Regions from separate parts of the Erwinia sp. 1181_3 genome, predicted to be linked through region 2. Evidence: predicted binding sites of a transcription regulator. Region 2 holds the regulator's gene; the other holds the start of a gene.
The links. Region 2 encodes ArgR, which controls arginine synthesis, uptake and breakdown. Its sites were predicted from a motif close to ANTGAATAAAAATACANT; they were not measured.
Positions count from the first base shown of each region.

Region 1: the regulator ArgR is predicted to act here: its motif matches at 6,912-6,929, upstream of argE (acetylornithine deacetylase).

Region 1 is NZ_VTDE01000011.1:4,412-19,483, reverse strand. It holds gene FY046_RS19740 (bifunctional aspartate kinase/homoserine dehydrogenase II) at 1-1,464, shown strand, start outside; gene metF (methylenetetrahydrofolate reductase) at 1,679-2,581, shown strand; gene ppc (phosphoenolpyruvate carboxylase) at 2,690-5,341, opposite strand; gene argE (acetylornithine deacetylase) at 5,713-6,864, opposite strand; gene argB (acetylglutamate kinase) at 7,036-7,812, shown strand; gene FY046_RS19715 (argininosuccinate synthase) at 7,962-9,176, shown strand; gene argH (argininosuccinate lyase) at 9,267-10,640, shown strand; gene FY046_RS19705 (glutathione peroxidase) at 10,727-11,458, opposite strand; gene oxyR (DNA-binding transcriptional regulator OxyR) at 11,594-12,508, shown strand; gene sthA (Si-specific NAD(P)(+) transhydrogenase) at 12,491-13,891, opposite strand; gene fabR (HTH-type transcriptional repressor FabR) at 14,084-14,725, shown strand; gene FY046_RS19685 (YijD family membrane protein) at 14,790-15,072, shown strand, end outside.
Region 2 is NZ_VTDE01000003.1:701,177-716,248, forward strand. It holds gene FY046_RS11675 (glutamate synthase-related protein) at 1-345, shown strand, start outside; gene FY046_RS11680 (sulfite reductase subunit alpha) at 413-2,170, shown strand; gene sspB (ClpXP protease specificity-enhancing factor) at 2,246-2,743, opposite strand; gene sspA (stringent starvation protein SspA) at 2,749-3,390, opposite strand; gene rpsI (30S ribosomal protein S9) at 3,698-4,090, opposite strand; gene rplM (50S ribosomal protein L13) at 4,106-4,534, opposite strand; gene zapE (cell division protein ZapE) at 4,779-5,906, opposite strand; gene zapG (Z-ring associated protein ZapG) at 6,083-6,481, shown strand; gene degQ (serine endoprotease DegQ) at 6,605-7,990, shown strand; gene degS (outer membrane-stress sensor serine endopeptidase DegS) at 8,073-9,143, shown strand; gene mdh (malate dehydrogenase) at 9,217-10,152, opposite strand; gene argR (transcriptional regulator ArgR) at 10,471-10,941, shown strand; gene yhcN (peroxide/acid stress response protein YhcN) at 11,369-11,632, shown strand; gene yhcN (peroxide/acid stress response protein YhcN) at 11,758-12,027, shown strand; gene yhcN (peroxide/acid stress response protein YhcN) at 12,120-12,383, shown strand; gene FY046_RS11750 (barstar family protein) at 12,466-12,735, opposite strand; gene FY046_RS11755 (NAD-dependent succinate-semialdehyde dehydrogenase) at 12,773-14,227, opposite strand; gene aaeB (p-hydroxybenzoic acid efflux pump subunit AaeB) at 14,366-15,072, opposite strand, start outside.

The sequences.
Region 1 (15,072 bases), on a different contig from region 2:
GTACCTGCACAGCATGATTTTGCCGCGCGGCATAAAGAGATCGATCAGCTACTGAAGCGTGCACAGGTTCGTCCGCTGGCAACCGGCGTCCATCCTGACCGTAATCTGTTACAGCTGTGCTACACCTCGGAAGTGGTAAACAGTGCCCTGACTCTGCTGGAGGATGCCGGATTACCGGGGCGTTTGCAGCTGCGTGAAGGCATGGCAATGGTGGCGATGGTGGGGGCAGGCGTTTGCCGTAACCCGCTACACAGTCACCGTTTCTGGCAGCAGATGAAAGATCAGCCGGTGGAATTTATCTGCCAGTCACAGGAAGGCATCAGCCTGGTGGCGGTGCTGCGCGTCGGGCCGACGGAACATCTTATCCGGGGCCTGCATCAGACGCTGTTCCGTGCGGAGAAGCAGGTAGGCCTGGTGCTGTTTGGCAAAGGCAACATCGGTTCCCGCTGGCTGGAGCTGTTTGCCCGTGAGCAGGAAACCCTTTCTGCGCGCACCGGGTTTGAATTTATTCTTGCCGGAGTGGTGGACAGCCGCCGCAGTCTGTTGAGTTACGACGGGCTGGATGCCAGCCGCGCGCTGGCCTTCTTTGAAGAGGAAGCGGTAGAGCAGGACCAGGAGTCGTTGTTCCTGTGGATGCGCGCTCATCCGTTTGACGATCTGGTGGTGCTGGATGTGACCGCCAGTGAAACGCTGGCTGCGCAGTACTTAGATTTCGCCAGCTACGGTTTCCACGTGATTGGTGCGAACAAAGTGGCAGGCGCGGCCAGTAGCAATAGCTATCGCCAGATCCGCGATGCGTTTGCGAAAACCGGGCGCCACTGGTTGTATAACGCCACGGTCGGTGCCGGGTTGCCGGTGAACCACACGGTGCGCGATCTGCGTGAAAGCGGTGACAGCATTTTGTCGATCAGCGGTATCTTCTCCGGCACGCTCTCGTGGCTGTTCCTGCAATTTGATGGCACGGTGCCCTTTACCGAACTGGTGGATCAGGCGTGGCAGCAGGGTCTGACTGAACCCGATCCGCGTGTCGACCTCTCCGGCCAGGATGTGATGCGTAAGCTGGTGATTCTGGCGCGTGAGGCGGGCTACGATATTGAACCTGACCAGGTACGCGTTGAGTCGCTGGTTCCCGCCAGCTACCAGTCGGGATCGGTGGATGACTTCTTTGAGAATGCCGATGAGTTGAATGACCAGATGGTCCAGCGCTTTGAAGCCGCTCAGGAACTGGGACTGGTACTGCGCTACGTCGCACGTTTCGATGCCAACGGCAAAGCGCGTGTTGGCGTGGAAGCCGTGCGTGACGATCATCCGCTGGCGGCGCTGTTGCCGTGTGATAACGTGTTCGCTATCGAAAGCCGCTGGTATCGCGATAATCCCCTGGTGATCCGTGGGCCAGGTGCAGGGCGCGATGTCACTGCCGGAGCCATTCAGTCGGATCTCAACCGCCTGGCACAGTTGCTGTAATCTCCTCCTCATTTGGGCCAGGCATGCCTGGCCCCTTCGCCACACCACACCATCATGAAATTCCCTCATCTTTGTTGAGGATTTGTCACGCCAGGCCATCATTTATCTGTTGACTGAATAACCAATTTCCGTCATTTTGAATGTCTGGACGTCTAAACGGATAGACGTTCAAGGTAGCGAGCCATCTTCAGCAGCGATCGATGAGGTAAAGGGTATGAGTTTTTTCCACGCAAACCAGCGCGAAGCATTGAACCAAAGTCTTGCCGAAATCAGCGGGCAAATTAACGTTTCCTTTGAGTTCTTTCCGCCGCGTACCAGTGAAATGGAAGACACCCTGTGGAGCTCAATCGATCGCCTTAGCAGCCTGAAGCCAAAATTCGTTTCGGTCACCTACGGTGCCAACTCAGGTGAACGTGACCGTACCCACAGCATTATCAAAGGCATTAAAGACCGCACCGGTCTGGAAGCCGCCCCACATCTGACCTGTGTTGATGCTACCCGCGATGAACTGCGCGCCATTGCCCAGGATTACTGGGACAACGGCATCCGTCATATTGTGGCGCTGCGCGGTGACCTGCCGCCGGGCGGTGGCAAGCCGGAAATGTACGGGGCTGACCTGGTCGCCGTGCTGAAAGAAGTGGGTGATTTCGATATTTCTGTCGCGGCCTACCCGGAAGTGCATCCGGAAGCGAAAAGCGCACAGGCCGACCTGATCAACCTGAAACGTAAAATTGATGCCGGCGCGAACCGCGCGATCACTCAGTTCTTCTTTGATGTAGAAAGTTACCTGCGTTTTCGTGACCGTTGCGTGTCTACCGGTATTGATGTTGAGATTGTCCCGGGTATTCTGCCGGTGTCGAACTTTAAGCAGTTGCAGCGCTTTGCCACCATGACTAACGTGCGCGTACCGGGCTGGATGACCAGCATGTTTGAAGGACTGGATAACGACCCGGAAACCCGCAAAATGGTGGGTGCCAATGTCGCGATGGATATGGTGAAGATCCTCAGCCGCGAAGGGGTGAAAGATTTCCATTTCTACACGCTGAACCGTGCCGAAATGAGCTATGCCATTTGCCATACGCTGGGCGTACGCCCGGGGGCGCAGATCATCGCCTGAGAGGGGCGGCACAAACAGAAAAAGGACGCGAAAGCGTCCTTTTTTGATCGTGGCGGGCGAACATCTGTAGGGGCCGATCATTTTTTCCGATCGGCCCGTGAGGCCAGATTAACCGGTATTACGCATCCCTGCCGCCACCCCGGCAATCGTCACCATCAGTGCCTGCTCAACGCGGGCATCCGGCTCTGCGCCTTCTGCTTCCTGCTGGCGTGAACGATGTAACAGTTCGGCCTGCAATACGTTCAGTGGGTCAGTGTAGACGTTACGTAGCGCAATCGATTCGGCAATCCACGGCTGGTCGGCCATCAGATGGGAATCGTTGGCGATGGTCAGCACCGCTTTAATATCGGAGTCCAGCTGGTCACGTAGCTGTTTGCCCAGTGCCCACAGCGACTTATCGACCAGGCGCTGATCGTAGTACTCCGCCAGCCACAGGTCGGCTTTCGAGAACACCATTTCCAGCATCCCCAGGCGGGTAGAGAAGAACGGCCAGTCACGACACATGGTCTCCAGCGTTTCCTGATGACCATCTTCCATCGCTTTCTGCAATGCGGCACCGGCACCTAACCAGGCAGGCAGCATCAGGCGGTTTTGCGTCCAGGCGAAGATCCACGGAATGGCGCGCAGTGATTCGACACCCCCCGTCGGACGACGTTTAGCCGGACGCGAACCCAGGGGTAATTTGGCCAGCTCCAGCTCCGGTGTGGCGGAGCGGAAGTACGGCACGAAATCGGCGTGTTCACGCACATAGCCACGATACATTTTGCAGGAAACATCAGAGAGCTGATCCATGATGCTGTTCCACTCTGCTTTCGGCTCCGGTGGTGGCAGCAGGTTAGCTTCGAGGATCGCGCCGGTGTACAGCGACAGGCTGCTGATGGTGACTTCTGGCAGGCCGTATTTGAAGCGGATCATCTCACCCTGTTCGGTGACACGCAGGCCACCTTTCAGGCTGCCCGGAGGCTGAGACAGCAATGCCGCATGCGCTGGCGCACCACCACGGCCGATTGAGCCACCGCGTCCATGGAACAGCGTCAGGGTGATACCCGCTTTCTCGCAGGTTTTGATCAGTGCATCCTGGGCCTGGTATTGTGCCCAGCTTGCTGCCATCACGCCCGCATCTTTCGCGGAGTCAGAATAGCCAATCATCACCATCTGTTTGCCCTGAATCAGGCCGCGATACCAGTCAATGTTGAGCAGCTGGCTCATCACGTCGTTGGCGTTATTCAGGTCATCGAGGGTCTCAAACAGCGGTGCGACCGGCATGGCGTAAGTAATGCCCGCTTCTTTCAGCAGCAGGTGAACCGCCAGCACGTCTGACGGCGTTTTCGCCATCGAGATCACATAGGCAGCAATCGAACCCTGAGGCACTTCTGCGGCCACGCGGCAGGTATCCAGCACTTCTTTGGTGTCGGCGCTGGGTTCCCACTGGCGCGGCATCAACGGACGCTTGGAATTCAGTTCACGGATCAGGAAGGCCTGTTTGTCGGCCTCTGACCAGCTTTCATAGTCGCCAAGACCGAGGTAACGGGTGATCTCTGCAATGGCTTCAGTGTGGCGGGTACTCTCCTGGCGCAGGTCAATACGCACCAGTGGAACGCCAAAGCACTTCACGCGGCGCAGGGTATCAAGAAGCTGACCGTTCGCGATGATGCCCATGCCACACGCCTGCAGTGACTGGTAGCAGGTGTACAGTGGTTCCCACAGCTGGTCGTTGGAGATCAGTAAATTGGCCGGGCGTGGTAAGCGCTCGCCCTTCAGGCGGCGTTCGAGATAAGCCTGAGTGCTCATCAGCTGGCCACGGAGGTTTTTCATGATCTCGCGGTAAGGTTCCAGGGCTTCCGGGTTACCACACAGCTCACGGACTTCTGGCGTACATTCAGACATCGACAGCTCAGAAACCAGCACGGCGATATCACGCAGGAACAGGTCGGTCGCTTTCCAGCGGCTCAGTTGTAAAACATGGCGAGTGATGTCGGCCGTGACGTTCGGGTTGCCGTCGCGGTCGCCGCCCATCCAGGAGGTAAATTTCACGGGGACAAAATCAACCGGCAGGGTGTAACCAAAAGCGGCTTCAACCTGTTCGTTTAGCTCGCGCAGGAAGTGAGGAACACCTTCCCACAGGCTGTTTTCGACGACCGCAAAGCCCCATTTAGCTTCATCGACCGGTGTCGGGCGGTATTTACGAATTTCATCGGTATGCCAGGCCTGTGCAACCAGCTGACGCAGGCGGCGCATGATCTTGCCGTGGTCATAATCAGACAGGTCATTGTGATCCAGCTGTTGCAGGCAGGTATTCACTTCTACCAGCTTATGGATCAAGGTGCGGCGGGTGATTTCAGTCGGGTGCGCGGTCAGAACAAGTTCAAGCGACAGGGACTCAATAGCTTCACGAACGGCGGCTTCGGTCAGGTCCGGCTGCTGCTTCAGGCGTTCAAACGTCTTTGCCAAGAGCTCCGGGTGATTCGCACCTTCGCCTTTTGGCGAAATGGTGTGGTACTGCTCGGCCACGTTGGTCAGGTTGAGGAACTGGCTGAAAGCGCGGGCAACCGGCAACAGTTCGTCATTGGACAGATTTTGCAGCGTGGACAGCAACTCTTGACGGTGGGCATCATTTCCCGCACGTGATGACTTAGAGAGCTTACGGATGGTTTCTACCTGGTCCAGGATGTTCTCTCCCAGTGCATCCTTAATCGTATCCCCGAGCAGTTTGCCGAGCATACTGACATTACTTCGCATTGCGGAATATTGTTCGTTCATATGACCCCTGACACCCTTCTTGTATTTGTAACTTTAATATCCGTCATACTTGAAGCTGCAACTACGTTGGCTGCTCTCACTCACCCGAATCACTGACTAATGTAAGCTCATCGGGACTCGCTCTTTTGCCGCCTTGCTGCAACTTCAACTATTTTGGCTATAAATAACCCTTGTGGGCATAACTTAGCCTTTTATCTAGCCACGTTAGCAACCATTCGTCAATTGACTTAAATTTGCCGCATCGTGACGCTAAATAGCGGGAATTTATGAAATTTAATTACAACGGAGTGAGATAAGTTATTCTTATCAACCAGAATAATTGAAATCGGTGGCAAACGGCTGTTTTGGCAGTCATTTACCCCCTTTTTTACTCAGTGATGGCAAAAATGATGCACCACCTGGGCGATTAACTCCCGGGTAGGTTTGATAAATGCCGTGTCAATAAATTCATCCGGCTGGTGTGCCTGATCGATCGATCCTGGGCCTAAAACCAGCGTCGGGCAGATTTCCTGAATAAATGGCGCCTCGGTACAGTAGTTCACTACTTCCGTTTCTGTCCCCAGCAATTTCTCCACGACCTGTACCAGCTGATGCTCGCGCGGGCACTCATAACCCGGGATCGGGGGATGCAGTTCACCCACGGTCAGGCGGCCTGGCCAGCGTGCACTGACGGGTGCCAGCGCTTCATTCAGCAAACCGTCAAGGTCGCTTAACGTCAGGCCTGGCAGTGGGCGGATATCCATATGCAATTCACAACAGGCGCAGATACGGTTGGCAGCGTCGCCACCGTTGATGTGGCCAAAGTTCATGGTCGGATAGGGAATGGCGAATCCGTCATGGTGGTAGCGCGTTTTTAGCGTATTACGCAGTTCCATCAGTTGGGTAATCGACTCGTGCATCAGCTCAATGGCGTTGACGCCGCGTCCTGGATCGCTTGAGTGGCCGGACTGGCCCTGAATGCGAATCACATTGGAGAGATGGCCTTTGTGGGCGCGAACGGGTTTCAGTGAGGTGGGTTCACCGATAATGGCGCAGTCCGGGCGCAGGCTGGTGGTTTCTGAGAAAAACTTCGCGCCTGCCATCGTGGTTTCTTCGTCAGCGGTGGCGAGGATATACAGCGGTTTTTTCAGCGTTGAAACGTCAATATCACGCAGGGTATCTAAAATGAAGGCGAAGAAGCCTTTCATATCGGCGGTGCCCAGACCGTACAGTTTGTTGTCGTGCTCGGTCAGGGTAAAGGGATCGCGCGTCCAGCGGCCATCGTCGAAGGGAACGGTATCGGTATGACCCGCCAGCAGCAGCCCGCCGGCGCCGTGGCCGCTCTTCGCCAGCATATTGAATTTGTTGTGCGTACCGGGAACGGGTTGGACTTCCACGCTGAAGCCAATATCGCGGAACCAGCCGGCCAGTAAATTGATTAAAGTCTGATTACTCTGATCGAGCGCGCTGTCGGTTGCGCTGATTGATGGTGTAGCAATCAACTGGCGGTAAATCTCGATAAAAGGGGGTAATTTTGTCTTCACTGTTGACAGTCCTTGAGTTAGGATAGTATCAATATTCATGCATTAATAGTGAATAAAAATACATTAACGACGACCGGATGGAAACCGATAAATTTGTCTTCCACGGTAGCAGTTCAACAGGCGTTTTGGCAGCCCTGAAGCGCAATGACTCACAGTGAGCGAGTGACTTTCATGACAAATCCGTTAATTATCAAGTTGGGTGGTGTGTTGCTGGACAGCGAAGAAGCGCTGGAGCGGCTGTTTGACGCCCTGGTGACCTACCGTGCTGCCCACCAACGCCCACTGCTGATTGTTCACGGTGGTGGCTGCCTGGTGGATGAGCTGATGACTAAGCTTGCGCTGCCGGTGAAGAAGAAAAACGGCCTGCGCGTGACACCTGCCGATCAGATTGACATTATTACCGGTGCACTGGCCGGGACGGCGAACAAAACCCTGCTGGCCTGGTCGAAAAAACATGGCATTGATGCCGTTGGTCTGTGCCTCGGTGACGGCGGAAGCGTCAATGTAGCGCAGTTTGATGATGAACTTGGGCACGTGGGCCTGGCAACGCCGGGATCGCCACGGCTGATCGCCACACTGCTGGAGGCGGGTTATCTGCCAGTAGTGAGTTCGATTGGTATTACTCAGGATGGCCTGCTGATGAACGTTAACGCCGATCAGGCCGCGACGGCGCTGGCCGCCACTCTGGGTGCAGACCTGATTCTGCTCTCTGACGTTAGTGGTATTCTCGATGCCAATAAACAGCGCATCGCCGAGATGACGGCAGAGAAAGCAGAACAGCTGATTGCTGATGGTGTGATCACTGACGGCATGATCGTCAAGGTGAATGCCGCACTGGACGCTGCCCGTACCCTGGGCCGTCCGGTAGATATTGCCAGCTGGCGCCATGCTGAACAGCTGCCAGCCCTGTTTAACGGTGTGTCTATTGGCACCCGTATCCTCGCTTAATTATAAACCTTTCCCGAAAAATTTCGGGTTGCAGCAAGGCGGCGACGGAATGAATCCCCGGGAGCTTAGTTCACTAAGTGACTGGGGTGAGTGTAGGAAGCCAACGTAGTTGCAGCGTGAAAGATGATGGGAAATTGAAGGAAGAGACAATGCAAGATAAAAGCATCAAGAAAATCGTACTGGCTTACTCCGGCGGTCTGGATACTTCGGCCATTATTCCGTGGCTGAAAGAGAACTACGGCGGCTGTGAAGTGGTGGCATTCGTGGCCGATATCGGTCAGGAACGTGGCGATCTGGAAGGTGTAGAGCAGAAAGCGCTGCAATCCGGTGCATCTGAATGCCACGTTGTGGACCTGCGTGAAGAGTTCATCAGCGAGTACGTGTATCCGGTGCTTCAGACCGGTGCCCTGTATGAAGGCACCTACCTGCTGGGGACGTCAATGGCGCGCCCAATTATCGCTAAAGCTCAGGTTGAGCTGGCACTGAAAGTGGGGGCAGATGCACTGTGCCACGGCGCAACCGGTAAAGGTAACGACCAGGTGCGTTTCGAAACCACCTATACCGCACTGGCTCCGCAGCTGAAAGTGGTGGCACCGTGGCGCGAGTGGAACCTGCGTTCCCGTGAAGCCCTGCTGGACTACCTGAAAGAGCGTAATATCCCGACCACCGCGTCGCTGGAAAAAATCTACAGCCGTGATGAAAACGCATGGCATATCTCCACCGAAGGCGGCGTGCTGGAAAGCCCGTGGAACGCACCGAACAAAGATTGCTGGGTGTGGACCGTGGATCCTTTGGAAGCACCAGACCAGCCGGAGCAGGTGACCGTTGCCGTTGAGAAAGGCCGTGTAGTTGCCGTCAACGGTGAAGCGTTAAGCCCGTTTGGCTGCCTGGACAAATTGAATGCTATCGGTGCCCGTCACGGTGTTGGCCGTATCGATATCGTGGAAAACCGCCTGGTGGGCATCAAGTCCCGTGGCTGTTACGAAACCCCAGGCGGCACCATCATGGTGAATGCGCTGCGTGCGGTTGAGCAGCTGGTTCTGGACCGTGACAGCTTCAAATGGCGTGAGCAGCTGGGCCTGGAAATGTCCTACGTGGTTTACGATGGCCGTTGGTTCGCGCCACTGCGCAAATCCATTCAGGCATCTGCCGCTGCCCTGGCAGAAGAAGTGAACGGTGAAGTGGTTCTGCAACTGTATAAAGGCCAGGTCACCGCGATTCAGAAGAAATCTGCTAACAGCCTGTACTCTGAAGAGTTTGCGACCTTCGGTGAAGATGAAGTATACGATCACCGTCATGCAGGCGGCTTTATCCGTCTGTTCTCACTCTCTTCACGCATCCGTGCGCTGAACGAGAAGAAGTAATTTTTTGGGCGAGGCAACTCGTCCCTACAGGTATTCGTAGGGGCGGCACATGTGCCGCCCTTATTACATTATTTGAATGGAGTACGCATCATGGCACTTTGGGGTGGACGGTTTACGCAGGCAGCAGATCAACGTTTCAAGCTCTTCAATGACTCACTGCGCTTCGACTATCGTCTGGCAGAGCAGGACATCACTGGTTCCATTGCCTGGTCCAAAGCGCTGGTGACGGTCAATGTATTAACCACAGAAGAACAGCAGCAGCTGGAAGTGGCGCTGAATGTTCTGCTGGAAGACGTGCGCGCGAACCCACAGCAAATTCTGGAAAGCGATGCCGAAGATATTCACAGCTGGGTGGAAGGCAAACTGATTGACAAGGTCGGTGCGCTGGGTAAAAAACTCCACACTGGCCGTAGCCGTAATGACCAGGTCGCTACCGATCTGAAACTGTGGTGTAAAGCGCAGGTCAGCGAACTGCTGATCGCCACACGCCAGTTCCAGCAGGCGCTGGTGGCGACGGCGGAAGCCAATCAGGACGCCGTCATGCCGGGCTATACCCACCTGCAACGTGCCCAGCCGGTGACGTTTGCACATTGGTGCCTGGCCTACGTTGAGATGCTGGCACGCGATGAAAGCCGCCTGCAGGATACGCTGAAGCGTCTTGACGTCAGCCCGTTGGGCTGTGGCGCACTGGCCGGAACCGCGTACGAAATCGACCGTGAGCAACTGGCAGGCTGGTTAGGTTTTGCCTCCGCGACCCGTAACAGCCTGGACACCGTGTCTGACCGTGACCATGTGCTGGAACTGCTGTCTGATGCGTCCATCGGCATGGTTCACCTGTCGCGTTTCGCGGAAGATCTGATCTTCTTCAACACCGGCGAATCCGGTTTCGTTGAGCTGTCCGATAAGGTCACTTCGGGGTCATCCCTGATGCCGCAGAAGAAAAACCCGGATGCGCTGGAGCTGATCCGTGGCAAAGTCGGCCGCGTACAGGGCGCATTGACCGCGATGAGCATGACCCTGAAAGGTCTGCCTCTGGCGTATAACAAAGATATGCAGGAAGACAAAGAAGGGCTGTTTGATGCGCTCGATACCTGGTCTGACTGCCTGCATATGGCCGCACTGGTGCTGGATGGTATTCAGGTGAAACGCCCACGTTGCCAGGAAGCCGCTGAGCAGGGTTACGCGAATTCGACGGAGCTGGCGGATTATCTGGTCGCGAAAGGCGTGCCATTCCGTGAAGCGCACCATATTGTAGGTGAAACCGTGGTCGAAGCGATTAAACAGGGTGTGGCGCTGGAAGCGCTGACGCTGGGTGATTTACAGAAGTTCAGCAGTGTGATCGGAGAGGATGTGTACCCGTTCCTGTCTCTGCAATCTTGCCTGGATAAGCGTAACGCGAAAGGCGGTGTCTCTCCGCATCAGGTATCAAAAGCGATTACTGAAGCGAAACAGCGTCTGGCGTAATGCCTTTTGTGTCAGGCATGCATAGGGTCAGGTATGCCTGACCCCTGGGATGACATAGGGGATGGGTATGCCCATCCCTGTTCGGTTTATGCCGTAAAGAACTGCTCTAAATCATCGCTTCCGCCAATATGGCGACCACCGATAAACACCTGCGGCACAGTGGCACGGCCAGTAACGGCGCGCAAACTGACGGTCGTGGCATCCTGGCCCAGCACGATCTCTTCGAACTGAATTCCACGATCTAACAGCATCTGTTTGGCTTTCGCGCAGAATGAACAGCCTGGTTTGGTGAACAGGGAAACGGATTCCTGCACTTTAAATTCTGGTGCGACGTAGCGCAGCATGGTGTCTGCATCAGACACTTCAAACGGGTCGCCCGGCTTGTTAGGTTCTACAAACATCTTCTCTACCACACCGTTGCGTACCAGCATCGAGTAACGCCATGAACGCGGACCGAAGCCGAGATCGGCTTTCTCAACCAGCATCTCCATGCCACGGGTGAACTCACCGTTACCGTCAGGAATAAAGGTAATGTGTCCGGCGTTCTGATCGGCCTTCCAGGCATTCATCACAAAAGTATCGTTAACCGAGACGCACAGGATACTGTCCACTCCATGTTTTTTGAACACATCCGAGAGTTCGTTATAGCGCGGCAGGTGGCTGGAGGAGCAGGTAGGAGTAAAAGCCCCCGGCAGTGAAAAGACGATCACGGTTTTGTCTTTAAACAGCTCATCAGTAGTGACATCGACCCAACTGTCGCCCTGACGTGTGTGAAAAGTGACCTGCGGGATGGACTTACCTTCCTGACTTGCAAACATAAAAGACCTCAAGGTGATTGAATTTGGTGTGCCCCTTTTTGGCACCGGCACATTATTATCATTCAGGCTTGATAGGGATAATCGTTGGTTGCTATGCTATCTATCGTCACGGGCTATCGTGAAAAAGAGGATAAGATGAATATTCGTGATCTGGAGTATCTGGTTTCGCTGGCAGAACATCGCCATTTTCGTCGTGCAGCCGATGCCTGCCATGTGAGTCAGCCAACGTTAAGCGGCCAGATTCGCAAGCTGGAAGATGAGCTGGGGGTGATGCTGCTGGAACGTACCAGCCGCAAGGTATTATTCACTCAGGCAGGTCTGCTGCTGGTGGATCAGGCCCGGACTGTGCTGCGGGAGGTCAAGGTCCTGAAAGAGATGGCCAGCCAGCAAGGCGAGGCGATGTCCGGCCCGCTGCACATTGGGCTGATCCCGACCGTTGGCCCGTATCTGTTGCCGCAGATTATTCCTACGCTTCATCAGACCTTCCCTAAGCTGGAGATGTATCTGCACGAAGCACAAACGCAGCAACTGCTGGCGCAACTCGACAGCGGTAAGCTGGACTGTGCGATCCTGGCATTGGTGAAAGAGTCAGAAGCGTTTATTGAAGTCCCACTCTTTGATGAGCCGATGAAACTGGCGATCTATGCGGATCACCCGTGGCACGACCGCGATCGTGTTCCGATGTCGGATCTGGCCGGGGAGAAACTGCTGATGCTGGAAGATGGTCACTGTCTGCGCGATCAGGCGATGGGCTTTTGCTTCCAGGCGGGGGCGGATGAAGATACGCATTTCCGTGCGACCAGTCTGGAAACGCTGCGCAATATGGTGGCGGCGGGCAGCGGTATCACACTGTTACCTTCGCTGGCCGTACCGAACGAAAGAGTGCGTGATGGCGTCTGTTATCTGTCCTGCTATAAGCCGGTACCACAGCGCACTATCGCCCTGGTGTATCGCCCAGGTTCACCTCTGCGTGGCCGTTATGAACAGCTGGCAGAGGCGATCCGTGAGCACATGCGAGGTGTGATGGGCCGCTTAGAACAGCCTGTTTAAACCGTTAAGCGCCGCCACCCGATAGGCTTCCGCCATGGTGGGGTAGTTAAAGGTGGTATTCACGAAGTACTCAATCGTGTTGCCACCGTTTTTCTGCTCCATAATCGCCTGGCCGATATGGATAATCTCCGCAGCACGTTCACCGAAGCAGTGAATACCGAGGATCTCTTTGGTTTCGCGGTGGAACAGAATTTTCAGACTACCAACGTTCATACCAACAATCTGCGCACGTGCCAGGTGTTTAAACTGCGCACGGCCCACTTCATATGGCACTTTCATTGCTGTCAGTTGCTGCTCGGTTTTCCCGACAGAGCTAATTTCCGGAATGGTATAGATACCTGTAGGAATATCTTCGATCAGATGAGCGGTGGCCTCGCCTTTGATCATCGCCTGAGCGGCAATGCGGCCTTGATCGTAGGCGGCTGATGCGAGGCTCGGATACCCGATGACATCGCCTACCGCATAGATATGCGGCTGCGCCGTCTGATACATACTGTTCACCTTCAGCAGGCCGCGGCCATCCGCTTCCAGTCCGACATTTTCCAGCCCCAGCCCATCGGTATTACCGGTGCGGCCGTTGGCGTACAGCAGGCAGTCTGCTTTGAGTTTTTTTCCGGATTTCAGGTGCATGATCACACCATCTGCCACACCTTCAATCTTCTCGAACTCTTCGTTGTGGCGTATGACCACGCCGTTATTCCAGAAGTGATAGGACAGCGAGTCAGACATTTCCTGATCGAGGAAAGCCAGCAGACGGTCACGGGTATTGATCAGGTCAACTTTGACGGACAGACCCCGAAAAATCGATGCATACTCACAGCCAATCACCCCTGCGCCATAGATAATCACATGACCAGGTTCATGGTGCAGATTCAGGATGGAGTCGCTGTCATAAACACGTGGGTGGGTAAAGTCGACATCCGGCGGATGGTAAGGACGTGATCCGCAGGCGATGACAAACTTGCCTGCGGTCAGGCGCTCAATGCTGCCATCGTGGCTCTCGATTTCAATGGTGTTGGCATCGATAAAGCGTGCATCCCCCTGGAACAGTTCACAGTGGTTGCGCTCATAGAAACCCTGGCGCATATGGGTTTGCTGGCTGATAACGTTTTCGGTGTGATTCAGAATGTCGGCGAAAGAAGAACGGAGAAGACGCGTGTGGTCGCTATACAGTGGGTTCTGGTTGAACTCGATAATGCGGCTGACGGCGTGACGCAGCGCTTTCGACGGGATTGTTCCCCAGTGTGTACATCCGCCACCAATATTGTGGTAGCGCTCGATGACGGCAATACGTGCACCTTGCTTCACCAGTCCCATCGCAGCACCTTCACCGCCAGGACCGGAACCAATGACAATGGCGTCGTAATCATAAGACTGTTGCATACCAATACGTCCTATTTTCTTATACAATTTTACAACGAGATTCTAACATCTCGCGCCTCAGTTCCCAATTCTAACCGTGCTTTTTGCCATCAAATGCCAAATGACAGGGTTAACAGCCGCTCACAAAGTTTGGCCCACTGTACGCTGAAATTTTTGCTATAGTGCCCACTTGCAGGCTAAACAGGCACAAAAATGGGCGTTAGAGCGCAGCAAAAAGAACGTACACGACGTTCACTTATCGAAGCGGCATTCAGTCAACTCAGTGCCGAACGTAGTTTTGCCAGCCTCAGTTTGCGGGAAGTTGCCAGGGAGGCGGGGATTGCCCCAACGTCATTTTATCGTCACTTTCGTGATGTAGATGAATTGGGATTAACCATGGTGGACGAAAGTGGTCTGATGTTGCGACAGTTGATGCGCCAGGCGCGTCAGCGTATTGCCAAAGGTGGCAGTGTCATCCGCACTTCTGTTTCTACCTTTATGGAGTTTATTGGTAATAACCCAAATGCCTTTCGGTTACTGCTGCGTGAACGCTCCGGCACGTCATCCGCATTTCGTGCCGCTGTTGCCCGTGAAATTCAGCACTTTATTGCCGAACTGGCCGATTATCTGGAAGTTGAGAACCGTATGCCGCGCAGCTTCACCGAAGCGCAGGCAGAAGCGATGGTCATTATCGTGTTTAACGCCGGTGCTGAAGCACTGGATATTGATGTCGATCAGCGACGCCAGTTGGAAGAAAGGCTGGTACTGCAACTGCGTATGATCTCGAAAGGGGCATATTACTGGTATCGACGTGAGCAGGAGAAGCTGGCGGTGACGCTGGAAGCAAAAGACTAAGCGGCCTGGTCAGGGCCTACATGGCAAATAACCTAGCCGACTGGAACAAATTCAAGGGGATGACATGAATTTAGCGACTGGCCGCGATAAAGGCACTCTGCTGTTAACATTTCTTACCGGGCTGTCGATTAACGGCTCGTTTTCGGTGCTGTTCAGCGCAGTGGTGCCATTTTCTGTTTTCCCTCTGATTGCATTGGGTCTGTCGGCCTGGTGCCTGCATCAACGTTATCTTAACCGTGCCATGCCGGACGGTATGCCCTCGCTGGCTGCGGGATTCTTCCTGTTGGGCATTCTCTTGTACAGTGCGATTGTCAGAGCGGAGTATCCTGAGATTGGCTCAAACTTTG
Region 2 (15,072 bases):
GGTACTTCAGTGGAAGACGCGGCGGTTGAGAAAGCGGTGCGTAACCTGCTGATGACCGAGGATTTCACGCTGATCAGCAAGTTGCAGCGCCACGGTCGCGCGGCCATTGAAAGCTACAGTGATGAAGAGCTTTCCTGCCTGATTGGTGCGAAGCGCATGACCGATTATAAAGCCGCGCTGACGCAACGTAACATCCGTTCAATGGACAGTCTGGCGACGTACGGTTGGATCATGTATCAGGATGCATGCAACAGAGAAGTACTGGGACGACTGCCTGACTTTGAAGAGCTGTTTGCTCGTGCTGCACTGCCTGAACTGGCTGCCGCAGTCGGCAAATTAGCCTGATTATTGATAAGAACAGAAACTAATATTCTATAACGAGTATTCAAACGGGATTGAGTAGATAAAAGCGATGAAGATTCCTTATATTCCTGAAGATGCACCGTTTAATGGTGAGCAGAAATTTTGGCTGGCAGGCTTCCTTGCTGGTTTACATTCACGCCTGCTGGTGCTGGAAAATCAGCCGCAGGCGGCAGGCTCTGCCGCCTCCGCAGCAACGACCCAGCTTCACATCCTGTTTGGTTCCCAGACGGGTAATGCGGAAGCATTAGCACAGAGCGCCGCGAAAGCAGCGCGTGCGAAAGGCTTGGTGCCTGTCGTTCAGGGTCTGGGCGAAGTCGATATCGACGTGTTCGCGACCATGCGTCACGTGCTGGTGATCACCTCGACCTACGGTGAAGGTGAAATGCCAGATAACGCGCAGCTGTTCTGGCAGGCTATCTCTGCCAGCACAGCTCCACGTCTGGAACAGATGCACTTTGCGGTACTGGCGATTGGCGATACAGGCTACGACGGTTTCTGTCAGGCAGGTAAATTTATCGATATGCGTCTTGAGCAGCTGGGCGCAAAACGTGTCTATGACCGCATCGACTGCGATATCGACTATGAAGAGCCGTCTAACGAATGGATCGCCAGCTCCATGCCACAGTTTGCTGCCAGCGCAGGCAGCAGCGGTAATGCCCTGGAGAGCGCACCCGAAGCGCCAGTCATCCCTGGCAGCAATAAAAACAACCCTTACGCTGCTGCACTGGCGACGAACAAGCGTCTGTCCGGTGAGAACTCAGGCAAAGATATTCGTCACTTCGAGTTTGATCTGACCGACAGTGGTCTGAAGTACGAAGCGGGTGATGCGTTGGGTGTTATCCCGGTCAACGAACCGGCACTCGTCACTCTGCTGCTGACGCAGCTGAAATCAGACTACGATACACCCGTTCCTGGCTTTGAAAGAAGTCTGGGCGACCTGCTGACCTACCAGTTTGAGATCTCTGAACCTTCACGCAAGCTGATCGAATGGGTTGGCCAGAACACCACCAACCAGGAGCTGCGTCATGTCTTACAGCATGACGATAAAGATGCGCTGGGTGTGTGGCTGTGGGGTAAAGATACCCTCGACCTGCTGCAGCTGGATGTGACTCGTTCACTGAGTATTCCTGAGTTTGTTGCCCTGTTGCGTCCGTTGCAGCACCGCGCTTACTCCATTTCGTCCAGTCAGAAAGCACACCCTAATCAGGTGCATCTGACCATCGCTTCCGTTCGTTATCACAGCGCAGGCCGTGCACGTAACGGCGTCTGCTCAACTTACCTGGCTGAGCGCGTTAAACGAGGTGAAAAACCTGCGATCTTCATTTCACCGAATAAAGCGTTCCGCGTGCCGTCCAATAATGATGCTCCGCTGATCATGATTGGCCCAGGTACCGGTATTGCCCCGTTCCGTGCTTTCCTTGAAGAGCGTGAAGCGTTAAACGCTAAAGGCAAAAACTGGTTGTTCTTCGGCGATCAGCATCAGGAACACGACTATATCTATCAGGATGAACTGAATACCTGGCAGGAAAGTGGTTTACTGACGCGCCTGGACTTAGCCTTCTCACGCGATCAGGCTGAGAAAATCTACGTGCAGACTCGCATGCTGGAACAGGGTGCAGAGCTGTTTGCCTGGTTAGAAGAAGGGGCTTACTTCTATGTCTGTGGCGATGCTTCACGCATGGCTAAAGACGTCGATAAGGCGCTTTATCAGGTGATTACTCAGTTTGGTGGGATGTCTGCGGAACGTGCAGCAGATTACGTCGATCAGCTGAAGAAAGAAAAACGCTACCTGCGCGATGTCTATTAAGAGAAGTGAGGCGAACCGTAACATCGGTTCGCTCCAGAGACAGGGATAAAAAAAACGGGCCATCAGGCCCGTTTTTTATTTCACAACGCGAAGCGCCGGACGACCACCGCGCGGAGGCGGCTCATCATCAGGGCCCTCATCGTCAGAAACGCTGTCATCGGGACGATCACCATCGATCACCGACATCACCGTTTCCGGGGCAACATCCTGCCCGCCAGATGCCTCGAATTCACCCGCTTCGTCATACGCCGGTTCAGGTTCGAACATGGTACCCGCGCCGTTTTCACGGGCGTAAACCGCCAGTACCGCCGCTAATGGCACGGAAACCTGACGAGGAACACCGCCAAAACGGGCGCTGAAGCGAACTTCATCATTGCCCAACTCAAGATTGCCCACAGCACGCGGCGCAATGTTCAGAACGATCTGACCATCGCGGGCGTATTCCAGGGGCACCATCACGCCGGGCAAATTAATGTCGACGACCAGATGCGGCGTGAGATTGTTGTCGAGCAACCACTCATAAAAAGCGCGCAGCAAATAAGGACGACGTGCGGTAAGTTGGGACATTTCCATCGTAATCAGCCCCGCGTATGCAGGCGCATTTCACGTTCTGCTTCAGTCAGGGAAGCCAGGAAGGAATCACGCTCGAAGACACGCGTCATATAGCCTTTCAGCTCTTTTGAACCCGCACCAATCAGCTCAATACCCATCTGCGGTAAACGCCACAACAGCGGAGCCAGATAGCAGTCAACCAGGCTGAACTCTTCGCTCATAAAGAACGGCGTACGTGCGAACAGCGGAGCGATTGCCAGCAGCTCTTCACGCAGTTGCTTACGTGCCGCTTCAGCTTCCTGCGCGGTACCGTTTTCAACTTTACGCATCAGGCTGTACCAGTCCTGCTCGACGCGGTGCATCATCAGGCGGCTTTCACCACGCGCTACCGGGTACACCGGCATCAATGGTGGATGCGGGAAACGCTCGTCCAGATATTCCATGATGATGCGCGATTCATACAGCGTCAGCTCGCGATCAACGAGGGTGGGTACGGTACGGTACGGGTTGAGGTCGATCAGATCCTGCGGCAGGTTATCCGTTTCAACCTGCTCGATCTCGACACTAACACCCTTCTCAGCCAGTACAATGCGTACCTGGTGGCTGAAAATGTCAGTCGGACCAGAAAACAGCGTCATTACCGAACGTTTGTTGGCAGCGACAGCCATGTAAACCTCCAAGTTTATCGAGAAAATTACTGCGAATAGCCATCCACGTGGCGACTCATCATTGCCACCAGCCCGAAGATTGACCGATTCCTGGTACACAGGATACACGCGTCATTGCCCGGCCAATGGGCACAAAGTGACACATAGTCTACCAGATTTTAGTCAGCTTGTGGGGGGTCGCAGACGGAATTGCAGGGGAAAATGGTAAAGCGGTGTGTGTTTCGCGCTTTTTGCACTAGAAGAAAATAAAAAACCCGGCGCCAGGCACCGGGTTTTCCGATAATCGATTCTGCCTGAGCAGAAAAAATTAACGTTTGGAGAACTGAGGACGACGACGTGCTTTACGCAGACCGACTTTCTTACGTTCAACCTGACGAGCATCACGAGTAACGAAGCCTGCTTTACGCAGTTCGCCACGCAGTGACTCGTCGTACTCCATCAGAGCGCGTGTGATACCATGACGGATCGCACCAGCCTGACCAGAGATACCACCACCTTTAACAGTGATGTACAGATCAAATTTACCTACCATGTCCAGAAGTTCCAGCGGCTGGCGAACTACCATGCGGGCAGTTTCGCGACCGAAGTACTGTTCTAAAGAACGCTGGTTGATAACGATGTTACCGCTACCCGGCTTAATGAAGACGCGTGCGGAAGAGCTTTTGCGGCGACCAGTGCCGTAGTTTTGATTCTCAGCCATTGCCTGTAATCCCGATTAAATGTCAAGAACTTGCGGTTGCTGTGCCGCATGGTTGTGCTCGTTGCCCGCGTAAACTTTCAGTTTACGGTACATAGCACGGCCCAGCGGGCCCTTTGGCAGCATGCCTTTAACCGCGATTTCAATCACACGCTCAGGACGGCGAGCAATCATCTCTTCGAAGGTCGCTTGCTTGATACCACCGACGAAGCCGGTGTGATGGTAATAAATCTTGTCAGTACGCTTGTTACCGGTTACGGCAACTTTCTCAGCGTTCAGAACGATGATGTAATCACCAGTATCGACGTGCGGAGTGTATTCCGCTTTGTGCTTACCGCGCAGACGACGAGCCAGTTCGGTCGCTAAACGACCTAAGGTTTTGCCTGTTGCGTCAACAACATACCAGTCACGTTGGACGGTTTCTGGCTTAGCTGTAAAAGTTTTCATCTAAAAGCTTACCCAAATTAAGTTACACGTTGGTGAAATCCCAAACGCTTGAATAAACGGTTGGAGCTCACACGACCATCTTGACCAGCAAGCCCACCCCTTCGGATAGAGTTACTGGAACACAAAGAGTTTTGGGAAAAAAACCTTTGCTGTAACGTGGGGTCGCAAGATTATAGAGAACTCGCACGCAAAGAGCGAACGTTTTCTACGATAAAATTACCATCACGTCACCGTAATGAGAGGCTCAGGGTAAATGCGGCAGCCGCAGGTACTCTTCGCTCTGCATCTCTTGTAAGCGGGAGACACAGCGCTGGTACTCGAACTTCAGCCTCGTACCCTGGTAAATCTCATAAAGTGATGTTTCTGCCGAGACCACCAGCTTCACATGACGCTCGTAGAATTCATCCACCAACGCCAGGAAACGTCGAGCCTGGTCTTCAGTCTTGTAAATCATCACCGGCACATCATACAGCAATACGCTGTGGAAGCGGCGCGACAGTTCAATATAGTCATGCTGGCTACGTCCTTCCCCACATAACGTAAGAAAACTCATCGCCAGCACGCCTTCTGCCATTCCCAGCGTGGGCAGCTGACGATGGTTAATCTCGAGCGGCTCATGATGTTCCCGCGGCTTACCCGCCAGCGCGACAAACATCCGTTCCATCTCTTTTGACGTCTCTTCACCCAACGGCGTCATCCACAGGTGTGCAGACGTCAGCGTGCGCAGGCGATAATCAATCCCCGCATCCACATTCATGATTTCACAATGCTGTTTAATCATCTCAATGGCAGGCATAAAACGTGCCCGTTGCAAACCGTTACGATAGAGATCGTCCGGGGGAATGTTTGATGTCGCAACCAGCGTAATACCCCGACTGAATAGCGCTTCCATCAGTGTGCCAAGCAGCATGGCATCGGTGATATCTGAGACAAAAAACTCATCAAAACACAGCAGGTCCGTTTCGGCTTTAAAGCGATCGGCAACGATTTGTAACGGATCACTTTGGCCCTGCAACTCGGTCAACTCCTGATGCACCCGCAGCATAAAGCGGTGGAAGTGCAGTCGCTGCTTGCGCTCGCCAGGAATAGCCCGAAAAAACATATCCATTAGCCAGGTCTTGCCACGCCCAACGCCGCCCCACATATACAGACCACGCGCAGGTGTCTGAACATCATTTTTACTTTTTCCCAGCAGCTTATTAAGCTTACCGAATAACCCACCGCTGGCAGCGGATGCGGGCGGGCTGATACGGGTTAATGCCTGATAGATACCGTCTAAGCGGGTCATCGCGGCACGTTGTACGTCATCGGCCTGATACTCGCCGTTTTCCAGCGCCTGCTGATACAGCGCCAGAGGAGACATCGTTTGCATAATGTTGTCACATTCCCTGAAAAATGGTCTTGCCGGGTGGTTGATTGTCGAAAAAAAAGTCGTTCTACACTAAGCGAAGCTGCCGCAGGATTCCACTTCCGTGAGATTAGCGGTTATAGTGGCGGGTATGAGTTGGAAAGGCCCTACGGAACAACGAAGACAATATGGGAGTTATTATGACCTGGGAATATGCGCTTATTGGGTTAGTGGTTGGGATTATTATTGGTGCGGTCGCCATGCGTTTCGGCAATAAGAAACTGCGTGAGCAACGCAGCCTGCAGTATGAACTGGAAAAGAGTAAAGCCGAGCTGGCTGACTATCGTGAAGAGCTGACGAATCATTTTGCCCACAGCGCAGAGCTGCTGGACAATATGGCTCGCGACTATCGCCAGCTGTATCAGCATATGGCGAAAGGGTCGAACGACTTGCTGCCAAACCTGCCGGGTGAAAAAAACCCGTTTGCCTATCAGCTGACCGAATCCGAAGCGGATAACGATCAGGTGCCAGTGCAAATGCCGCGTGATTACCCGGACAGCGCTTCTGGCCTGCTGCGTGGCGATCGCGCTGCCAAATAATTTTTATTGGGGGTGCCTGGCACCCTCTCGTTTCTGAACGGTCATACCTGTATCACTCAACATATAGCCTGCAATTCCGGGTACACCTTTATTTATTCCCCTGGTAGCGAGAGCTGAGTCCCGATGAAGAAGAAATCATTTCTGTTAAGCGCACTGGCATTAAGTATTGGCGTCAATCTGGCCGTGGTCCCTGCGACCCAGGCATCGCTGCCTTCCCAGATTCAGGGACAACCGTTGCCGAGCCTGGCACCGATGTTGGAAAAAGTTCTGCCTGCCGTGGTCAGCGTTCACGTTGAGGGAACCGAGAGCGACAGCAAACAGCAACAGATCCCCGAGCAGTTAAAGCGCTTCTTCGAACAGAACGGCCAGGATGGTGCACAAGGTGACGAAAAATCACAAGAGTTTGAAGGACTGGCGTCAGGTGTGATCATTGATGCGGCAAAAGGTTACGTGCTGACCAATAACCACGTGGTTAACGGCGCAGACAAAATCAGCGTGCAGCTGAGCGACGGCCGCGAGTTCGATGCCAAACTGGTTGGCCACGATGAGCAGACCGATATTGCGCTCATCCAGCTCAATGGCGCCACGAAGCTAACGCAAGTTAAAATTGCCGACTCTGACCAGCTTAAAGTCGGGGATTTTGCCGTTGCGATCGGTAATCCGTTTGGACTGGGTCAGACCGCCACCTCAGGAATTGTCTCTGCCCTGGGGCGCAGTGGGCTGAACCTGGAAGGGTTGGAAAACTTTATCCAGACCGATGCGGCCATCAACCGGGGTAACTCCGGTGGAGCGCTGGTGAATCTCAATGGTGAACTGATCGGCCTGAACACGGCTATTCTGGCCTCCAGCGGCGGCAATATCGGCATTGGCTTTGCTATCCCCAGTAATATGGCGATGGGCCTTGCACAGCAGTTGATCCAGTTTGGCGAAGTTAAGCGTGGCCAGTTGGGAATCAAAGGCACCGAGATGACCGCTGAGATGGCGAAAGCCTTTAATGTCGACGTTCAACGTGGCGCTTTCGTCAACGAAGTATTACCCCAGTCCGCCGCGGCCAAAGCAGGCATCAAAGCCGGTGACATCATTACCAGCGTCGACGGTAAAGCCATCGCCAACTTTGCGGAACTGCGGGTGAAAATCGGCACCACCCCGCCGGGCCAGGATGTGAAGATCGGCCTGTTACGTGATGCTAAGCCACTCACCGTAACTGTGAAGCTGGATAACAGCACCCAGAGTAGCGCTGGCGCAGAGCTGACAACGCCAGCTTTACAGGGCGCGACACTCAGTGATGGAGCGGCCAAAGACGGCACCAAAGGGGTGAAAGTCGATGAGGTTGAGAAATCGACTCCCGCCGCCCAGTTTGGTCTGCAGAAAGACGATGTGATTGTTGGCGTCAACCGTACGCCAGTTCAGAACCTGGCCGAACTGCGTAAACTGCTGGAAGCAAAACCACCGCTACTGGCACTGAGCGTGATGCGCGGTGAAGAGAATATCTACCTGCTCCTGCCTTAACCCTCTTGCGCAGACACGGGCTACTGTGTCTGCGTAACTCATGCTATTCTGCCAGTCGTTCTTTCATTCACCGCTTAAGACCATGTTTCTTAAAATTTTGCGTTCAGTGATCTTTGGCCTGATTGTGGCCGGTATTCTTCTGGTAGCCGTACCGAGCCTCAGGCTTGGGGGCGACCTGTTGCCGCGCTCCAGCTCCAGTACCAGCACCACCAGTGAAGAACCTGTCAGTTACAATGCCGGGGTCCGCCGCGCGGCACCTGCCGTGGTCTATGTCTATAACCACAGCGCCAGCGGCTCAACAGATGTCCTGGGCTCAGGCGTCATAATGGATCCTCGTGGCTATATCCTGACCAATAAACATGTGATTAATGATGCCAGTCAGATTATCGTTAATCTGCAGGATGGACGCTCCTTTGAAGCCATGCTGGTCGGGTCAGATACGCTGACCGACCTGGCCGTGCTGAAAATCAATGCCTCCAGTTTGCCGGTGATCCCCATCAACCCGCAACGAGTCGCACACGTTGGCGACCTGGTAATGGCGATTGGTAACCCCTACAACATCGGACAAACCGTCACCCAGGGCATTATCGGTGCCACGGGGCGCGTTGGCCTCAGCCCTTCCCGTCATCAGGATTTCCTGCAAACAGATGCCTCGATTAACCGTGGCAACTCTGGCGGTGCGCTGATTAATTCTCTGGGTGAACTGATGGGGATTAATACGCTATCGTTTGATAAAAGTAGCAACGGTGAAACACCGGAAGGGCTGGGGTTTGCTATCCCCACCAAACTGGCGACTAAGGTGATGGAAAAGCTGATCCGCGATGGTCGCGTGATCCGTGGCTATATCGGTATCACGGGCCAGGAATTCCGACGCTCCAGTGGGCTGGAGACAGGAATAGAGCACCCTCAGCTTCAGGGTATCGTCGTTACCTATGTTAAAGCTGGTGGGCCCGCCGATATTGCCGGTATTCATGTCAATGACACGATTACCCGGGTCAACAACGTTCAGGCGGCTTCACCGCTGGAAACGATGGATCAGGTGGCGGAAATACGCCCGGGAACGGTGATTAACGTAGAAATCAGCCGTGAGGGTAAAAAGATGACGCTGCCAGTCACGGTTCAGGAATACCCGGAAGAGAATCAGACGCAGTAGTTTGACAGACATCCACCCCGGACAGAGCCGGGGTGAACAGCACCGCTACGGGTGCCATATATGAAGGGGTAAGTTACTTAACGAACTCTTCGCCGAGAGTAATATCCTTCTTCAGCGTGTCCAGCATGCCATCCAGCGACTGCTGTTCAAACGCACTCAGTGCACCGATCGGACGACGTTCGACAATACCGTTTTTGCCCAGCAGCAACGGCTGTGAGAAGAAACGCGCATACTCGCCATCTCCTTCAACATAAGCACATTCAACAATGTTGCTTTCGCCTTTCAGAGCACGCACCAGAGACAAACCAAAGACCGCAGCCGCGTGGCCCATCGACAAAGTTGCAGAGCCGCCACCCGCTTTTGCCTCGACCACTTCAGTACCCGCATTCTGAATACGTTTCGTCAGTTCAGCGGCTTCCTGCTCGGTAAATGTCACGCCAGGGATCTGCGACAGCAATGGCAGGATCGTCACGCCGGAGTGTCCACCAACCACCGGCACATTGAGTTCTTCAGGCTGCTTGCCTTTCAAGGCAGCAACAAATGTGTTCGAACGAATGATATCGAGGGTCGTGATACCAAAAAGTTTATTTTTGTCGTAAACACCTGCTTTCTTCAGCACTTCAGCAGCAATCGCTACCGTGGTATTGACCGGGTTTGTGATGATACCAATCAGTGCTTTTGGGCTGGTTGAGGCGACCTGCTCAATCAGATTACGCACAATGCCGGCATTTACGTTGAAAAGATCTGAACGATCCATACCAGGTTTACGTGCAACACCAGCAGAAATCAGCACTACGTCAGCACCCTTAAGCGCAGGAGTCGCATCTTCACCGCTGAAACCTTCAATTTTGACTGCTGTAGGGATATGGCTTAAATCAACCGCGACACCGGGGGTAACCGGAGCGATATCATAGAGGGAGAGTTCTGAGCCTGCCGGAAGCTGAGTTTTAAGCAGGAGGGCCAAAGCCTGACCAATACCACCTGCTGCACCGAGGACCGCAACTTTCATCCTAAACTCCTTATTATTTTTTGAACATTACATGTGCCGGGAAATCAGTATACAAATACATCGTGATTGGGCGTTACATTACACCTTTAGCGCGTTGTGGAACAACCTCAACATTATAACAAAGTGTTCACAAAGTGCGCATTTCAGCACGGCGTCAGCACGTTTTTTTTCGCCGATAAAATTTGGTAAACTGTTGCGGAGACGGCCTTGAATGGCTCCGCGCCCGATTTCTCATTTGCATAAACATTCATTTTATTGCATATTAATGTAATATCCCGCTGAGGGTATCCCTTGATAACCCCCTTTTATCGGTAACCTATGCGTAACCCATCAAAACAAGAAGACCTGATCAAGGCATTCAAAGCCTTACTCAAGGAAGAAAAATTCAGCTCGCAGGGCGAGATTGTCAGCGCACTGCAAGAAGAAGGCTTCGAGAATATCAATCAGTCGAAAGTGTCACGTATGCTGACGAAGTTCGGCGCAGTGCGCACGCGCAATGCAAAAATGGAGATGGTTTACTGCCTGCCAGCAGAACTGGGCGTGCCGACCACCACCAGTCCGCTAAAAAACCTGGTGCTGGATATCGACTTTAACGATGCACTGGTTGTGATTCACACCAGCCCGGGTGCCGCACAGTTGATTGCACGCCTGCTGGATTCACTGGGTAAAGCAGAAGGTATTCTTGGAACCATCGCCGGAGATGACACCATCTTTATTACGCCTGCACGCGCCTTCTCGGTGAAGCAACTCTACGATGCGGTGCTGGTACTCTTCGAGCAAGAGTTATAAGGCACCACTGGCGTTAACCTGGCGGCAACACCCGCTGGCCATGCATTTTACTTAGGGCTGATACTGATCGGCCCTTTTTTATTTCCCTGATAAAACAACCAACAGCAGAATATCCCACTCCCTTCTCACCCGGCTCCTTGCGGCTACCACTGCCAAAAATTCTTTCAGCAATGTGATCAACCCCTAATAAGCGCACAAATCGCTAATGTCACGCAGTGCGATGTTTTTACACGTATTTAACAGGGGGCGGGTAAAATATAAGCGTTTTTTATAACGGCTGGTTATTAAAAATGCCATAACGCCAGAAGAATCCCAACAAAAAATTATTAGCGTGCTATTAATTTTTTACGTTATTAGATCTATACTTGTTTTCGTGATGCAAATCACAGTACGTAAAAAGATAAAAACAGTTGACGAGGAAAGTATCATGAACGTTAAAACTACTATTGCTGCATTGAGCGTGTTATCTGCGCTGTCATTTGGTTCTTTTGCCGCTGAATCTGTTAACGCCGATCAGGCTAAGAATTTGCAATCTATCGGCGTCATTAGCGTTAGCGGTGTCGCCGGATCGCCGATGGATATCCATCAGGCTCTGAATAATAAAGCAACTGAGAAAGGCGCCAGCGCTTACCGCGTTATCGAAGACTATGAGAACGGTAACTGGCACGCGACAGCCGAATTGTACAAATAATTCAGTCAGTCACCTGGACGTCTATTTATTAGTTAATTAATTAATGAAATACGGTAACCCCAAGTATAAAAAACGCTTTTAAGCCCTTTCGGTTACCGCGAAACCCTAATTCTGGAGTCATCATCATGAAAACCACTTTTACCATCGCTGCATTGAGTCTTGCTTCTGTTCTGTCATTCGGCGCCAGCGCCGCGAATCTGGTGACCAATGAGCAGGTCGCCAGCCAGAATCTGCAATCTGCCGGAACCGCAAGCGTCAGCGGCATCAACGGAACGCCAATGGATATCCGTCATGCGCTGTCAGAGAAAGCGGACCAGCAGGGCGCAACCTCTTACCGTGTCATCGAAGCACGTAACGACGGTAACTATCACGCCACCGCTGAACTGTATAAATAACACCGTATCGGGTGCTGCTGCACCCATCCGTGACATGACTGCGGTCATGATGTTGAATCCGCAGGTTGTTGGTCACAATGAGGAGATTAATCATGAAAATTAAAACAACCATCGCTGCATTGGGTCTGTTTTCTGTCGTCAGCTTTGGCGCATCTGCTGCACAGCTGGTCAACAGCCAACAGGCTGAAAATCTGCAATCTGCGGGGACAATTACGTTGAGTGGCGTGGCGGGTACACCGTCGGATATTCGTCAGCAGCTGTCACAAAAAGCCGATCGTGAAGGTGCCAGTGCTTATCGCATTATTGAAGCACGTAATCAGGACAGCTGGCACGCCACCGCCGAGCTCTATAAGTAATTCCTCGTCAATGCACTGCCCATGATGGGCAGGCCAGACGACCTTTTTGGCCCCGTTCGCCGGGGCCCTTTTTTTGCCCTTTTTACCTGACGTTAAAGCGGAGCTGGCCCTCAAGTTCCTCTTCCGCTTCATCAAAGAGCAAAATCAGTGCGCCATATCGTCGTTTCTGACCACTTCCCAGATGGATAAACTCAATCTCCAGCGGTAGCGGCACCTGCGGCTGAATGATGGCATCCCACAGGCTATCCAAATCGCTTATCACACTCGCCGTTAATGCAAACCGTTCACTGAACTGGCGGTAGAAATGCGCCTGGTCGACAATCACATTAAAATCGAAACTCTCTTTTCTCATGCTGGCTGCTCCGCAGGACACACAACCGGGCGTAGGGCTACAGCCCACCAATATGCAGGGCTTTGACTTCCATAAACTCCTCAAGCCCCAGAACCGAACCTTCCCGCCCCAGACCGGAGGCTTTGACGCCACCGAACGGCGCCAACTCAGTAGAGACCGCACACTCATTCACTCCCACCATGCCACTTTCCAGCGCGGCAGAGACGCGGAATACCCGCTGCAGATTTTGTGTATAAAAGTAGGCGGCCAGACCAAACTCGGTATCATTCGCCCGGCGGACGACCTCTTCTTCCGTATCAAAACGGAAGCACGCGGCCACCGGACCGAAGGTCTCTTCATGGGCCAGTTTCATGGTTTCATTCGCTTCCGCAATCACGGTGGGTTGCCAGAAATTCCCCCCCAGCGCATGACGCGCACCACCGGTCACCAGCCTGCCGCCTTGTGCCACGGCATCGTTAACATGTTCTTCGACTTTTTTAAGTGCGGAGGCGTCTATTAGCGGCCCGATCACCACGCCCTCTTCCATCCCGTTACCCACCTTCAGCTTTTTCACTTCCTCCGCCAGTTGACTAACGAAGCGATCGTAAACACGGTTATGGATAAAGAAGCGATTCACGCTGACGCAGACCTGCCCGGCATTACGGAATTTATTAGCAATCGCCCCTTTCACCGCCGCATCAATATCCGCATCGTCAAAGACGATATAGGGTGCGTTGCCCCCCAGCTCCATTGAAACCTTTTTCAGCGTCTCGGCCGCATTGCGCATCAGCAACTTGCCAACTTGTGTGGAACCGGTAAAGGAGATTTTCCGCACCTGATTGCTCGCCATAATGGCATCACTGATCGCCTGCGTATCGCCGGCGACTGCATTCAGAACGCCATCGGGCACGCCCGCTTTTTTCGCCAGCGCCAGCAAGGCGAAGGCAGAAAGCGGCGTGTTATTAGCGGGTTTGATCACGCCGGTACAGCCAGCAGCCAGCGCCGGACCCAGTTTGCGAGTCAGCATGGCCATGGGGAAATTCCACGGTGTAATGGCGGCAACCACCCCAACAGGTTCACGCGTGGCAAGAATGCGGCTGCCCGGCTTTGCCGGAGGAATGATTTCACCATTCGCACGCTTCGCCTGTTCAGCAAACCACTGAATGAAGCTGGCAGCATACTCCACCTCGCCCTCTGCCTCTTTTAATGGTTTACCCTGTTCGGCGGTCATCAGACGCCCCAGCCAGGCTTTGTTTTCAAGGATAAGCTGATACCAGCGTTGCAGAATTTCAGCGCGTTGTTTGGCGGTCTGGGCACGCCAGCCCGGGAAAGCCGCTGCCGCTGCCGCAATGGCCTGCTCAGTTTCTGTTTTGCCCGCTTTTGCCACCTGAGCAATCACTTCCCCGGTCGCGGGGTTGAGCACGTCAAAGGTGCTCGTCGCCTGCTGCCAGCGGCCATTGACCAGAAAGCCAGTCTGAAACAGTTCGTTATCCTTAAGCGTTGAGAGGGCCATCGTTGTCTCCTGATACGGTTTTCATTTGCCTGGCAATAAGTATAGATGGCAAATGACGGTCGTTTTATGACGGAGTGGCATCAGAGAAAGGAATCAGGCAAGGAAAAGCGCTGACAGCGGATGCTGTCAGCGAGGTGATCAAATCTCGATCAGGGTATTCTGATATTTTTTCAGCATCGCAGCCAGTCGTGCAACCGGCTCGGTCACACCGATCGGGGCGTCATACTGTTCCAGCTTTTGCTGATAGATCTCAAACTCTGCGAGCAAGCGTTCAAAGTAATGGCGTTTTTTGATTTCACTGCTGGAGGAGATAACCCGGTCAGCGGTATGGCGCATCTGCTTGTGGAACGCAGAGAGATCGGCATTTACGGGCACATCGGCATCACGCATACGTTGATGACCAATGATCAGCGTCAGCGCCAGCCGGTATTTGTCGATGTCACCGGGGAAGATATTCAGCAGCATAAAGAGTTGCTGATAGAGCGCAGGCAAGTGGTTCTCTTTACGCCGTGCCGGGTTAGTCGTCAGCGCAGAGACCGCAGCATACATCAGGCGATTAAGTAGCGTCCGTCCGACGCGTGCTTTCGAGGTATCGCGTATCAGCAGGATCACCAGCAAGGCAACAAAGCAGCCGATCGCCTGGCCGAGCGCACTGTCGAGAAACAAGCTGACTTCAAACTTCATCGGATTATCCAGTGTCAGGATATTAATGGTCCCCACCAGCGCCCCCAGCGTACCGATCTGCCGCCGCTGGATCAGAATGCCGCAGATAAACGCGATGATACCCAGAGCGATGCATAACAGCAGCATACTTTGCTGGGTATTTGGCATCACCACCATGTAAT